DNA from 2 places in the Solibacillus sp. FSL W8-0474 genome. Region 1 is predicted to be linked to the other one. Evidence: predicted binding sites of a transcription regulator. Region 1 holds the regulator's gene; the other holds the start of a gene.
The links. Region 1 encodes LexA, which represses DNA repair genes until DNA is damaged. Its sites were predicted from a motif close to CGAACATATGTTCG; they were not measured.

Region 1 (6,900 bases):
AATTCCTTCTTCCAGTAGCGCTTTTTTCGCCTCTACAGCTAAGCCAACTTCAGAACCCGTTGCAATTAAAATAGCATCCGGTGTTTCTTTTACTGATGCAGCAACGACATAGGCACCTTTTTCAACACCTTCATATACAGCATCTTTCGCTACGTCCAACACCGGTAAATTTTGACGAGATAAAACTAATACAGTTGGAACTGACTTACTTTCTAAAGCTAATTTCCATGCTGCAACAGATTCATTTGCATCTGCCGGGCGAATAACCGAAAGATTTGGCATTGCACGTAATGATGCTAAATGCTCGACAGGCTCATGAGTAGGGCCATCTTCCCCTACTGCAATAGAATCGTGTGTAAATACATACGTTACAGGTAAGCCCATTAATGCTGATAAACGAATTGCAGGACGAACATAGTCTGAGAATACGAAGAATGTACCGCCAAATACGTTTAATCCTCCGTGTAATGCCATACCGTTCATTGCAGCACCCATTGCAAATTCACGTACACCAAACCAAATATTACGACCTTCTGGAGTATCAGCGAAGAAATCTCCAGCGCCTTTAATCGTTGTTTTGTTTGAACCTGCCAAGTCTGCAGAACCACCAAAGAATGAAGGAGTAGTTTTTGCAATGGCATTGATTGCATCACCAGAAGATGAACGCGTTGCTACTGCAGTGCCAGCTTCGTATACTGGTAATTCAGAAGCAAAGTTTTCCGGTAAATTGTTTTCCATTGCATTTACAAATTGTGTAGCTAGCTCCGGATATTCATTTTTGTAGCTTTCGAACAGTTCATTCCAAGAAGCTTCCGCTTGTACACCCTGTATTTCGCTTGCCGCTTTAAATGTTTCGTACACTTCATTTGGTACGAAGAATGACTCATGTTCCCAAGCATATGCAGCTTTCGTTAAAGCAACTTCATCAAATCCAAGTGGCGCACCATGGCAATCCGCTTTACCTGATTTATTTGGAGAACCAAAACCGATGACAGTCTTAACTTCGATAATTGTTGGTCCGCCAGTATTTTGTTTTGCTTTTTCAATCGCTGTATTAATTTCAACAAGATCAGTACCATCTTGAACTTTTAAATAATTCCAACCATAAGATTCAAAACGCTTTTGGATGTTTTCTGAGAATGACTTTTCCAGATCACCATCAAGTGAAATATCATTTGAATCATATAGCACAATCAACTTATCCAATTTCAAGTGTCCTGCAAGTGAAATCGCTTCTGCAGCAACACCTTCCATTAAATCACCATCGCCACATAGCGCAAATGTATAGTGGTCTACAATATCTAAACCTGGCTTATTGTATGTTGCAGCTAGATGACGCTCAGCCATTGCCATACCTACTGACATCGCAATACCTTGCCCTAATGGACCTGTAGTTGCTTCAACACCTACTGTATGACCATATTCCGGATGTCCTGGAGTTTTAGAATTCCACTGGCGGAAATTTTTTATTTCTTCCATCTCTAAACCATATCCACCTAAGTGCAATAAACTATATAAAAGCATTGAGCCATGTCCAGCCGATAATACAAAGCGGTCACGATTGTACCAATTTGGATTTTGTGGGTTATGACGTAATTGCTTCGTCCATAAAGTATAAGCCATTGGAGCTGCACCCATTGGTAAACCTGGGTGACCTGAGTTTGCCTTCTCTATTGCATCGATTGATAATGTACGGATTGCGCTAATTGCTAACTGATCCATCTGTTGTGTCATTGTGTGACATCCTTTCTCGTACGATAATTCTACATCCTATAGTTTAGACAAATTCCCCTAAGAAAACAATCTTTTCTAATTGAGTTTATTAAAATATGTCATACTTTATAAGAAATGTGTCATATTATTAAACATTCTAATTTAGAAAGTTTTTTTGCGATTTTATTTGTTTTAATTTTTCTGGCGTTACATCATTACCTTCTTCATCAATAACTTTCATATGCTCTATCGTATCGCGCATAGTCGAACGGAATGTGTCTAAATATTCCTTGCGCAGTGCCGTACGTTCCTTTGCTAATTCTTCCGTTAACTTTCCTTCTTTTGCTAATTTTGAAAGCTCATTAATTCGAGCTAATTTTTCTTTTGATAACATCTTAATCTCACCTTTCTACATACCAATAATACAAAGGTATAAAAAAAAGACTGGAAGGGCAAGTAAAAACGCTTTGAAAGTAACTACTCTTACAGCGTAAAAACATTGAAATAATAAGGTTTGAGCTAAAAACACGACATAAATTTTACTATGGAATGCAATTAAACTTAAGATTATATTCACTCATTTATTCATCATCGCTATAAAAAACGCTTTTTCTGATGCGTGAAAAATTGGTATCCGATCCGGGAACACTTTCCATGGGAACGACTTGAGTCTGTCGTCTTAGACGTTGGTTCTCCTGCGATTACTCGTCGCAAAATAAATTTCGCTGTTCACGTTGGTGTCGGCCCCTTCCCTTCAACCAATTTAAATGTTTTTATACATATTATGCTCACTACAGAGCCTTTCTACTTAAGTCCTAGTCGCCTCATCTAAAATAAATGCAAATTTTTCGGTATTGTCATCTGCTTCAATACTAATTCCAAATACAGTAACCGCATCATTCTTAACTTCAACATCAGTAAGCTTGTTAGTCATCCTTTCAAAAACCTTAGAATTCATTTTAATTTTTTTTACGTGCTTACCTTGTGAATTTAAATAGTCCAGATCTTTACGAATTTGTTCTAATAATACGTCCAAAATTTCTCCTCCTAATACTTTAATACCTTCTGATTCATATCATTCCACAAACTAAATAAATCATAATAAAAAGCCACGCTCAAATGAACGTGACTCTTCTGTAATACTTTAGTTAATTTTTATAATTGCTATAGAATTCCTGTAATTGTGTTGCGATATCTTAAGGACAATTTTAATCTTCAAAATGCTCCATATATTCAATATATCGTCTATGTACTGTTGCTTTACTAATGGGTATACCCAAGCCTGATATGGTAGTGGCTATTTCAGCAAACGTTAAGCCTTTTTGACGGAGCTGAACAATTTCTTCAACTGGTACATCCTTTCGTTCGCGACCTTCAATATTCCCACGGTTTTTTAAATTATTTTGGGGTTGATACCCGTTTTCTACTGCTCGACGCATTCCCCGACGAATTTTAGCATTGTGCATACGTCGCTGATACTCTTCAACTACAGCCAATATTTCAAGCAGCATCGTATCCATCTCATTTAACACTACAGGACCAGCATCATTCAATGTATAAACAGTCGCTTCGTATTTTTGTAATAGATGGAGAACTGCCATTCTTGCATTCCCTCGCCCTAAACGAGTTTCGTCCTGAACAAATAATGCTTTGATCTTATTTTCCCTCATATAATCGAGCATATCCAGTAATCCATCACGTTCCACGTCATAGCCGCTATGTTGATCCGTAAAAATCTCTACTTCTTTAAAACCGAATGCTCTTGCATATTTCGTAAGTTCCTCTTGCTGGCGCTGCAACGATGTTTCTTGCGCACTTTTTTCGGTACTGACTCGGCAATAAATTACTGCTTTAGTTTTTTTCATTATTATCTCTCGCTACCTTAATTGTCGACACATCGGATGATTCATTCAACTGAACAATATATTGGGCTTCCTTTTCAACTGGTACAACCAATATTTGTCCTGAAACAACTTTTCCATCTCGTAGGCCGTTTTCTTTTTTCACTTTGTTTATCCAATCATGCGTTGCCATTTTACCACGATAATGGTCTGCAAGCGACCATAAAGTATCTCCTTGTTCGATAGATACTTGTTCGTATAATTCTATATTATTGTCTTTATGGAATATTAATACCAATAATAGAATAGAAAACATGAGAAACATTGATGTGAAGCTGTTTAACTTAATTTTTTTCATAATAAAAACCCCTCTTTTCGAATATACGTTCGGAATGTTTGTTCCCATAATAATACGAACATATGTTTTTGTCAACCGTTTTTTCGAACTTATGTTTGCATTCGTGTTCGCATACTGCTATACTTACACTAAGAAAAATAGCATGATAAAGAGGTGAGTTAGTTGACACAAAAAATTTCCAAGCGACAAGAAGCTATTCTAACTTTTATAAAAGAGGAAGTTCGTTCAAAAGGCTATCCGCCTTCAGTTCGTGAAATTGGAGAGGCAGTAGGTTTAGCTTCTAGTTCAACTGTCCACGGGCATTTAGCTCGATTAGAAAGTAAAGGGCTTATACGTCGCGACCCTACTAAACCGCGTGCCATTGAAATTTTAGATCAAGAAGAGCTACCAATAGCTAAGCAAGGTGTAATTCACGTACCATTAATCGGTAAAGTTACAGCTGGTTTACCTATTTCAGCTATTGAAGATATCCAAGAATATTTCCCGCTGCCCGATGCATATGGATCATCAGAAGATGAGTTATTTATGCTTGAAATAATGGGTGAATCAATGATTGAAGCAGGCATATTAAATGGGGATTACGTTATCGTCAAGAAAACTTCTACTGCAAGCAATGGAGAAATTGTTGTTGCAATGACCGAAGAAGATGAGGCGACTGTGAAGCGTTTCTACAAAGAAAAAACTCATTTCCGTCTACAACCTGAAAACAGTTCAATGGAGCCGATTATTGTTAATCAAGTATCAATTTTAGGTAAAGTAGTAGGGCTATATCGAAATATTCATTAATTAAAAGCTTGCCATTCTAATAGAATCGGCAAGCTTTTTCTTTTTCAAACAAAAAACCCAGCCGAAATCGACTGGGTCCTCCTTTATTTTTTACATGCATTTATAAAACTACTAAATAAACGTTGTGCATAAATATCACCGTTTGGTGCCAACTCTTCAGGGTGCCACTGTACAGCCACACAATATGGATGGGATTCGTGCTCTATTCCCTCAATTATACCGTCTTTTGCAACAGCCGATGTGATCAGACCTTTCCCTAATTTCCCTACTGATTGGTGATGGAAAGTATTCACACGAAATGATTCTTCTCCAAAAATCGCTTTAAACTTTGGTGTTTTCACATCAACAGTGTGGGCTAATTCTCCGCGCTTGGATGGTTGCTTATGTTGGACTATATTTTCTACCTGTGATGGAATATCCTGAATAATCGTACCTCCAAAGGCTACATTCAAAATCTGCTGTCCTCGGCAAATACCTAGAATGGGCATTTGTCTTTTAAATGCTTCATTCATTAATAAAAGATCACTGTCATCACGCTTTCGTACTACACTCCCGATATTACGATGCGGCTCTTCATTAAATAATAACGGATCGATATCCGCACCACCAATTAATACAATACCATCAACAATATCCAATAAAGCCTCAACATTGCCTTTCGTCGCATTCGGAATACAAATCGGAATTCCCCCTGCTTGTTCAATTGATGTTAAATAGACATTATTAATATCCATTTTCTTGTCAAAGTCATACATCGTTAATCCAATAATCGGCTTCATTTTCTATCCCCTTAAAGTTAAAAAATAATTCAAATATTTTAAATTATACTATTATATCGCCTTAAATGACTACAAAAATTTACAAATAAAGGGGCTGCTAAATGCAGACCCTGTTTGACTATACAATTTCAAGTTGTTTTATAAAATATTCCTTAATTTCTTTCCAATTATGGACGCGTGTATATCCTTCTTCTGCCCGATTGTATGGCATTGAATACAATAGTCCTGTTCCTTTAAATGCCGCAAGTTGTCTTGGACTGTCGTCAATTAAATAATCGGTATGTATAACTGCTTTATTTCCGCAAAATACAATATTTTGTGTTTTGATGAATGGAAAATGCTTGATTAGCCAATCATATTTGGCTGTGAATGATCCCGGTACATCCATTGCAGCAGTAGCTATAAAGATTTCATAATGCTCCTGCAGCTCCTGAATGACTTCAATTGCATCGTCATCCAGTAAGTCCAAATCACGGAAATAATCTGGCTCATTTAATAGTGCAAATAGTTTCTTCGCATCTTCACGTGGTAAATCACGCTGCGTAGTTAATAAAAATTCCTCGTCCGTAAAGGAAGTGCCAAAATTCTCATTGTAAGTAATACGTAACTTAGAATAAAAGTCAGCTAAAACCTGGTCCATATCAATCGCAATACTTTTCTTCATATAATTTCCTCCTTGAAATTTCTAATTTAAGTTTATACAATTATATCGTGAAATAACAAGGTATTACTCTCTACAACTAACAACGAACATATTTGCGTTTAAATCCGATACGCCCTTTTTCAACTTGCTTTACAATTTCTGCATACGCGTTTACTTTTCCAGGCTTTTTCCCTTTATGCTTAATTTCTACCTCACCAATATCCTCTGCAATTTGCAACGCCTCATTATGTAATGGCTTAAAAGAAATACCGACAGTCATTACAAAGTTATTCATCGCAACTTGTGTACGTGGTGGTACTCGGTGGATATTTTGTTTTACCTGTTCAAGCATTTCCTTCATTTTCTGAACTGAGAACTCCTCATCTTTTCTATTACCGAGGAGCCAGCAATAACAATGCCAGCCAGCAGACATTTTCAGCTCTTCTCCACTTGCAATCCATTTATCGCTTACTTGTTGGGCAATTTCAGATTCCGCTAATGTAACTGCAACAATATAATCAGATATCATATAAAAATAGGCTTGCTCAATCCATCGATTATAATCTGCTTCCGACATTGCTTTTGAATCTGCGATGATTCCGGCAAAATACATCGCATCATAGTTGCCAGTTGCATATAATTGTTCCGCAAGTTCCTGGTCTATTTTGATTTGCTTAACATATGGTTTCATCGAGCCAATCGTTACACCAAATAGCGGTTCCTTTGCTCCGTTAGACATGTAAATTTTTTTCGTTCGTTCTTTTCCTAATTTTTCTAGTT
Region 2 (6,900 bases), 1.8 Mb from region 1:
CGGTGTCCCTTGCGCAATAATTTGCCCACCGTGTACACCAGCACCTGGTCCGATATCAATTAGATGATCCGCTGCCATCATCGTATCTTCATCATGTTCGACGATAATTAATGTATTGCCCAAATCACGCATATTTTCCAGTGTATGAATCAATCTGTCATTATCCCTTTGGTGCAGCCCAATCGATGGCTCGTCTAAAATATAGAGGACTCCTGATAAGCGCGAACCAATCTGGGTTGCCAACCGAATACGCTGTGCTTCTCCGCCCGATAATGTTCCTGCCGAACGAGCAAGCGTTAAATAGTTTAACCCAACATCTAGTAAGAACTTCAATCGCTCAATTACTTCACGAATAATTAATTTCGCAATTTGACGTTCTTTTTCTGTCAGCTCCACCGAACTAAAGAAATCATACATTTCCTGAATCGAGTGACGCGTCGCTTCAGAAATATTTTGATCTTTAATTTTTACTGCCAGCGTTTCTTTTTTCAGACGATGCCCCTTACATGTAGCACAAGGCTGCTCCGTCATATATTTTTGCATCGATTCGCGTACATAGTCTGAAGAAGACTCTGTAAAACGGCGCTCGATATTGCTGATTACCCCTTCAAACTCCATATTTTTCTTATGCATTCTGCCATAATCATTTGTATATTCAAAAAGGATTTTCTCTTTGCCTGAACCGTATAAAATTTTATCCATTTTTTCCTTTGGAATATCCTTTACCGGTACATCCATTGGAATATTAAAATGCTTGCATACAGATGCCAAGAGCTGCGGATAATAATTAGAAGAAACGGATTCCCATGGGGCAATCGCATTTTCATTCAATGTCAAATCCCAATTATAAATGACCAAATCTAGATCAGCCTTCGCTCTGCTACCAAGCCCATCACATGTTGGACATGCACCAAACGGGCTGTTGAACGAGAACATGCGCGGCTCAAGTTCACCAATTGAAAAGCCGCACAAAGGACATGCATGATGCTCACTGAATAACAGCTCCTCATGCTCCATTACATCAACAAGTACTCGTCCATCTGCAATTTTCAGAGCGGCTTCAAGGGAATCGCTTAATCGTGATTCAATCCCCTCTTTTAAAACAATACGATCGATTACTACTTCAATTGTGTGCTTTTTATTTTTATCGAGCTCAATATTGTCATCTAAATCACGAAGTTCCCCATTTAATCGGATGCGGACATAGCCTTGCTTTTTCAGGTCTTCCAGTAGCTTTACATGCGTACCTTTTTTCCCTTCAATAACAGGGGCAAGCAACTGCATTTTAGTACGCTCTGGATATTCCAGTAAACGGTCCACCATTTGTTCGATTGTTTGGGAAGTAATTTCTATACCATGTGTCGGGCAATACGGTTTACCGATCCGTGCATAAAGTAATCGTAAATAATCATATATTTCCGTAACCGTTCCAACAGTAGAGCGCGGGTTACGGCTCGTTGTTTTCTGATCAATGGAAATGGCTGGGGAAAGCCCTTCAATCGTATCGACATCCGGCTTGTCCATTTGCCCTAAAAATTGTCGTGCATAGGCAGACAATGATTCCACATAACGACGTTGCCCTTCAGCATAAATCGTATCGAATGCTAAAGAGGATTTCCCGGATCCTGAAAGACCTGTCACTACGACAATTTTATCGCGGGGAATTGTGACATCAATATTTTTTAAATTATGCGCGCGTGCACCTTGTACGACAATTTCTGTATTTTTCACATTGTTCACCCTTCTGACTTTAATTCAAATATCATGTCACGTAATTCTGCCGCACGTTCAAAGTCTAATCCTTTTGCGGCTTCTTTCATTTCAACTTGCAAAGTTGCAACAAGCTTCTCCAGCTCTTTTTTTGTAAGCTTTTTGCCGCCCGTCACTTTTGTAATGTATGTTTCTTCCTGTTCCGCAGCTTGAGTTGCCCGGATTATTTCAGGAATCTTTTTAATAATAGTCTTTGGTGTAATACCGTGTTCTTCGTTGTAAGCCTTTTGTATTTCACGACGTCGCTTCGTTTCACTGATGGCCTTTGTCATCGAATCCGTCATATTGTTGGCATATAGAATAACATGACCATTCGAGTTACGTGCAGCACGTCCAATTGTTTGAATTAATGAACGCTCTGAACGAAGGAAGCCTTCCTTGTCTGCATCAAGAATCGCCACAAGGGAAACTTCCGGAATATCAAGGCCTTCCCGCAATAAGTTAATGCCGATCAGCACATCATATGTCCCTTTACGAAGCTCCCGGATAATTTCGATCCGTTCCAATGTCTTGATTTCCGAGTGCAAGTATTCGACTTTTAAACCCATTTCTTTTAAATAACTCGATAAATCCTCAGACATTTTCTTTGTTAATGTTGTAATTAATGTCCGTTCATTACGACGGATACGTTCATGAATTTCATCGATTAAATCATCAATCTGTCCTTCAATTGGACGTACATCGATTGTTGGATCAAGCAGCCCTGTTGGACGAATAATTTGCTCCACCATTTCCGGTGTATGCTCCAACTCGTATGGACCAGGTGTTGCAGATACATAAATGGCCTGGCTAACTTTTGACTGGAACTCATCGAACATTAACGGACGGTTGTCAAGTGCTGACGGCAAACGGAAGCCGTGCTCAACTAATACACCTTTACGAGCCTGGTCTCCATTATACATACCACGTACTTGCGGCAAAGTAACATGACTTTCATCCACAACAAGCAAAAAGTCCTTAGGAAAATAATCTAGTAATGTATATGGTGTCGCCCCTGCTTCACGCAATGTCAAATGGCGAGAATAGTTTTCGATGCCTGAGCAAAATCCCATTTCCTTCATCATTTCCAAATCATAATTTGTACGCTGTTCTAAACGCTGTGCCTCCAGTAAACGGTCTTCCGAGCGCAATACTGCAAGGCGCTCCTCCAGTTCTTTTTCAATATTTTCAATGGCTACTTTCATCTTTTCTTCACGGGTAACGAAGTGGGATGCCGGGAAAATCGCTACATGCTGACGGTCTCCCAGAATTTCACCTGTTAATGCATCGACTTCCCGAATCCGGTCAACCTCATCACCGAAAAACTCAACACGAATACAATGCTCGTCTCTAGATGCCGGGAAAATTTCTACAACATCCCCACGCACTCGAAACGTACCACGTGTAAAGTTAATGTCATTTCGTTCATATTGAATGTCGACCAGCTTGCGCAATAGCTGATTACGCTCTAGTTCCATCCCTGTACGAATGGATACAACCATTTCACGATATTCTTCAGGATTACCGAGACCATATATACAGGATACAGAAGCAATTATAATAACATCATCCCGTTCAAACAAAGCAGTTGTGGCCGAGTGACGTAGCTTATCGATTTCTTCATTAATACTTGAATCCTTTTCAATATACGTATCGGTTTGTGGTACATACGCTTCCGGTTGGAAATAGTCATAATAACTTACGAAATATTCAACTGCATTGTCCGGAAAAAACTCCTTGAACTCACTATATAATTGACCTGCAAGTGTTTTATTGTGTGCCATCACGAGCGTTGGCTTATTCACTTCTTTAATTACATTTGAAATTGTAAAGGTTTTACCTGTACCGGTTGCCCCCAGCAATGTCTGATGGCGTTTTCCTTCTTTAAGGCCTTGTACAAGCTGTTTAATCGCTTCCGGCTGGTCACCGGCAGGCTTGTAGGCGGACTGTATTTTATAAGTTTCTGTCATTTTCAGCTTGTCCTTTCTGTCGCTTTTCTTATTCTCTATTTTAACATACCCGTTTTTAATTTACGATAAAATTGCGAACGTATATTCCTATTTTATATTTGAACTCTGAATGGGTAATTTATTGCTTGGAGCGTGAATTTTATTAGAACTTTTTCTGTGGATATTAGAAAAAGTTGGTGACTTATTCGAACTTTACAAAGGGTCATTCGAAAATAGTAACCACTTATTAGAAAAATTATCCTTTTTATTAGAAAATAACCAATTTATTAGAACTTTTATAATTTTATTAGAAAGTTTTTGTAAGATATTAGAAAATTGAACTTCATTTATAATTTCAAACAAAAAAGCCACCTATCATAAGGTGACTTCTTTGTTAAGAAACAGTGAATGCCATTAAATCGTTTAATTCAGTTGAATACTGTTCAAATGCCTGCTCGTTCTTTTGATCTAGCGATGTATCGATAAGTAATTTTAGTTGTTCGATACGTTGCATACGCTGTAATCGACTAATAAATAAATCTAAATAAATTTCATTCAATAACTTCTCCGCTTGATTTTCAGTGGACTGCTGACCTACCGCTTTTAAAAAGTCTGTATAAGAATAATATTTATCCATCGATATCACCTCGACCTCTTTTTTCCATTATAAAGTAAAACACATTTAATTTGCAATATATTCTGAAAAATTATCATATGACCAAATTTTCAGAATATGGTATTGATTTTTTCCATTTATTGTATTATTTTAACTGTATAGTGGAAATTTAAGCGGGTAGGGAATGTTAAAGAAAGGGGATCTAATATGACTAGTAATATACCACAAAATTCAAATTATATTATTTCTAACTCAACTTTTTGTTTAAGTTCCTATCAATATCGGGATAAAATCCATACGATAATATTGGACAAATACGGAAAAGTAACCGCACCTTATAAGCCTTTAAAGCTTGTTCGCAACACATGCAGGTTGCACGGCAGTTCCTATGAAGCAAGCAAATATCAGGCCAGGAAGTTTTTCGGGGAGAATAAACACAAACTGCCGGTTATGGTGGCATACGATTTTGGGGAGCCTTGTGTATTGTTTCCGCTCTTTTCGCCACATTCCCCTCATAATATTTGGATAGCATTAAACTCTGTCATTAATATTAGTGATAAGCGTGATAAAACACGCGTAACTTTTATCGACGGCACAGAGGTTGATTTCGCTATCCATATGAAATCGTTTAACCAACAATACGTACGTGCTGCCATGTTCTATAAACACCTTATTCTAAATCGCCATGCTACGCTGTAACCATCAGCTTTTTGCAAAATAGTCCGCAAGAAGCATCTCGCTATGATTACGAAGGCGAATATTCGAATATCTCCTACACTCCATGACTCCATTAAAATAAAAATGATACTCGGTAAACATATCATCCGTTTCGCCTCTTACTAGACGCATCTGATGAAGTTTAAAATAGTCCTTCGTTTCTTTTAAGTCATGTTTTACCTTGGTACTTACAGCATTAATTAAATGTAAATATGGATTTTTAAATTTAAACGGGCTTTGTTCTACAATTGAATAATCCTTCTCAAGAATTATTAATAACAACGGCAAATAAATTCCTGCTTCATAGTACGGAATCGTTTTAGAAGGAATTTGCACCATAAGAAAACCTCCATTACAAGAACATTTGTTCGTATTTATTTTCACATATTTTTTTATTTTTGACAAGCGGAAAATAATTACCTAGCTTAAATTTTCATTATAATGAAAAGGCTGCGCTAAAAGTCATTTTGACTTTTAACACAGCCTTTCTACGTAATATAATATGGCTCCTACTGTTTGTCAGAGAGGGACATATTAATATGAGATTTTCGAACGTAAATATGCAGTAATGAATAAATCCAAATCCCCGTCCATAACAGCACTTACATTTCCTGTTTCAGCACTTGTACGGTGATCTTTTACCATTGAATATGGGTGGAAAACATATGAACGAATTTGTGAACCCCAACCGATTTCTTTTTGCTCACCACGAATTTCATCCAGCTGTGCCTGCTGCTTTTCAATTTCTAATTGATACAGCTTCGACTTTAACATTTTCATTGCCGCTTCACGGTTTTTAATTTGCGAACGTTCCGCTTGGCATTGTACGACTGTACCAGTTGGTGTATGCGTAATACGAACAGCTGAGTCCGTTGTATTAATATGTTGACCACCTGCACCTGTTGCACGGTACGTATCGATTTTTAAGTCCTCTGTACGCACTTCGATTTCGATTTCATCATTGAATTCCGGCATGATATCACACGATACGAACGATGTATGACGTCGCCCCGAGGAATCAAACGGAGAAATACGCACTAAACGGTGTACCCCTTTTTCCGCCTTTAAATAACCGTAAGCATTATGGCCGGTAATTTGTAAAGTAACCGATTTAATACCCGCTTCATCACCTGGCAAATAGTCAATTGTCGTCACTTTAAAGCCGCGTTTCTCTGCCCAACGTGTATACATACGTAATAGCATTGATCCCCAATCTTGTGATTCCGTACCACCCGCTCCTGGGTGCAGCTCTAAAATGGCATTGTTTTTATCGTATGGTTCTGATAATAGCATTTGTAGTTCAAAGTCTGCCATTTTTGATTGGAATTCGGCTAGTTCTGTACCTAACTCTTCCTGTAATTCTGCATCTGGTTCTTCGCGTAAAAGCTCCAGTGTCATTTCCAGGTTTTCTTGTGTATCAACTAAGTCCTTGAATTCGTTGACAACTGCTTTAATGCCGTTGCTTTCGTTAATGATTGCCTGTGCGCCGTTTTGGTCGTTCCAAAAGTTTGGCTCAAGCATCATTTCGTCCAATTCCTGAATACGTGCCTCTTTGTTTTCTAAGTCAAAGAGACCCCCTGAAGTCCGCTAGTTTTGTAGCTGTATTTTCGAGTGCATTGCGCACATCTGCTAATTCCATCATATATTTTCCTCCGTAGTAAAGCTTTAAAGTTTAGTCCTTTGTAGCCGTTGTCCTCCGTTCCAGGGTGGACGCTTTCCGGGGGCGTGGCCTGAGCCTGTAGTCTCAGGCGTCACGCTATTCCCCCAGGAGTCGCCACCCTTCCACTCCGGCCAACTAGTGTGAACATACAAGAACTTAATTTTTATTGCCTATATAATAATTTTAAACTTATAAAAACAAACCGGGTC

Region 2: the regulator LexA is predicted to act here: its motif matches at 3,794-3,807, upstream of uvrB (excinuclease ABC subunit UvrB).

What each region holds. Positions count from the first base shown of each region.
Region 1 covers NZ_JBBOQJ010000001.1:2,546,917-2,553,816, forward strand. Annotated here, with positions in the region: gene tkt (transketolase) at 1-1,734, opposite strand, end outside; gene NYE67_RS12855 (DUF896 domain-containing protein) at 1,871-2,107, opposite strand; gene NYE67_RS12860 (lactate dehydrogenase) at 2,522-2,749, opposite strand; gene NYE67_RS12865 (YneB family resolvase-like protein) at 2,922-3,578, opposite strand; gene yneA (cell division suppressor protein YneA) at 3,565-3,912, opposite strand; gene lexA (transcriptional repressor LexA) at 4,075-4,698, shown strand; gene NYE67_RS12880 (gamma-glutamyl-gamma-aminobutyrate hydrolase family protein) at 4,782-5,477, opposite strand; gene NYE67_RS12885 (5' nucleotidase, NT5C type) at 5,596-6,141, opposite strand; gene NYE67_RS12890 (DNA alkylation repair protein) at 6,218-6,900, opposite strand, start outside.
Region 2 covers NZ_JBBOQJ010000001.1:756,339-763,238, reverse strand. Annotated here, with positions in the region: gene uvrA (excinuclease ABC subunit UvrA) at 1-1,731, opposite strand, end outside; gene uvrB (excinuclease ABC subunit UvrB) at 1,737-3,719, opposite strand; gene NYE67_RS03700 (IDEAL domain-containing protein) at 4,093-4,335, opposite strand; gene NYE67_RS03695 (competence protein ComK) at 4,522-5,013, shown strand; gene NYE67_RS03690 (hypothetical protein) at 5,017-5,370, opposite strand; one part of gene prfB (peptide chain release factor 2) at 5,566-6,597, opposite strand; one part of gene prfB (peptide chain release factor 2) at 6,599-6,670, opposite strand.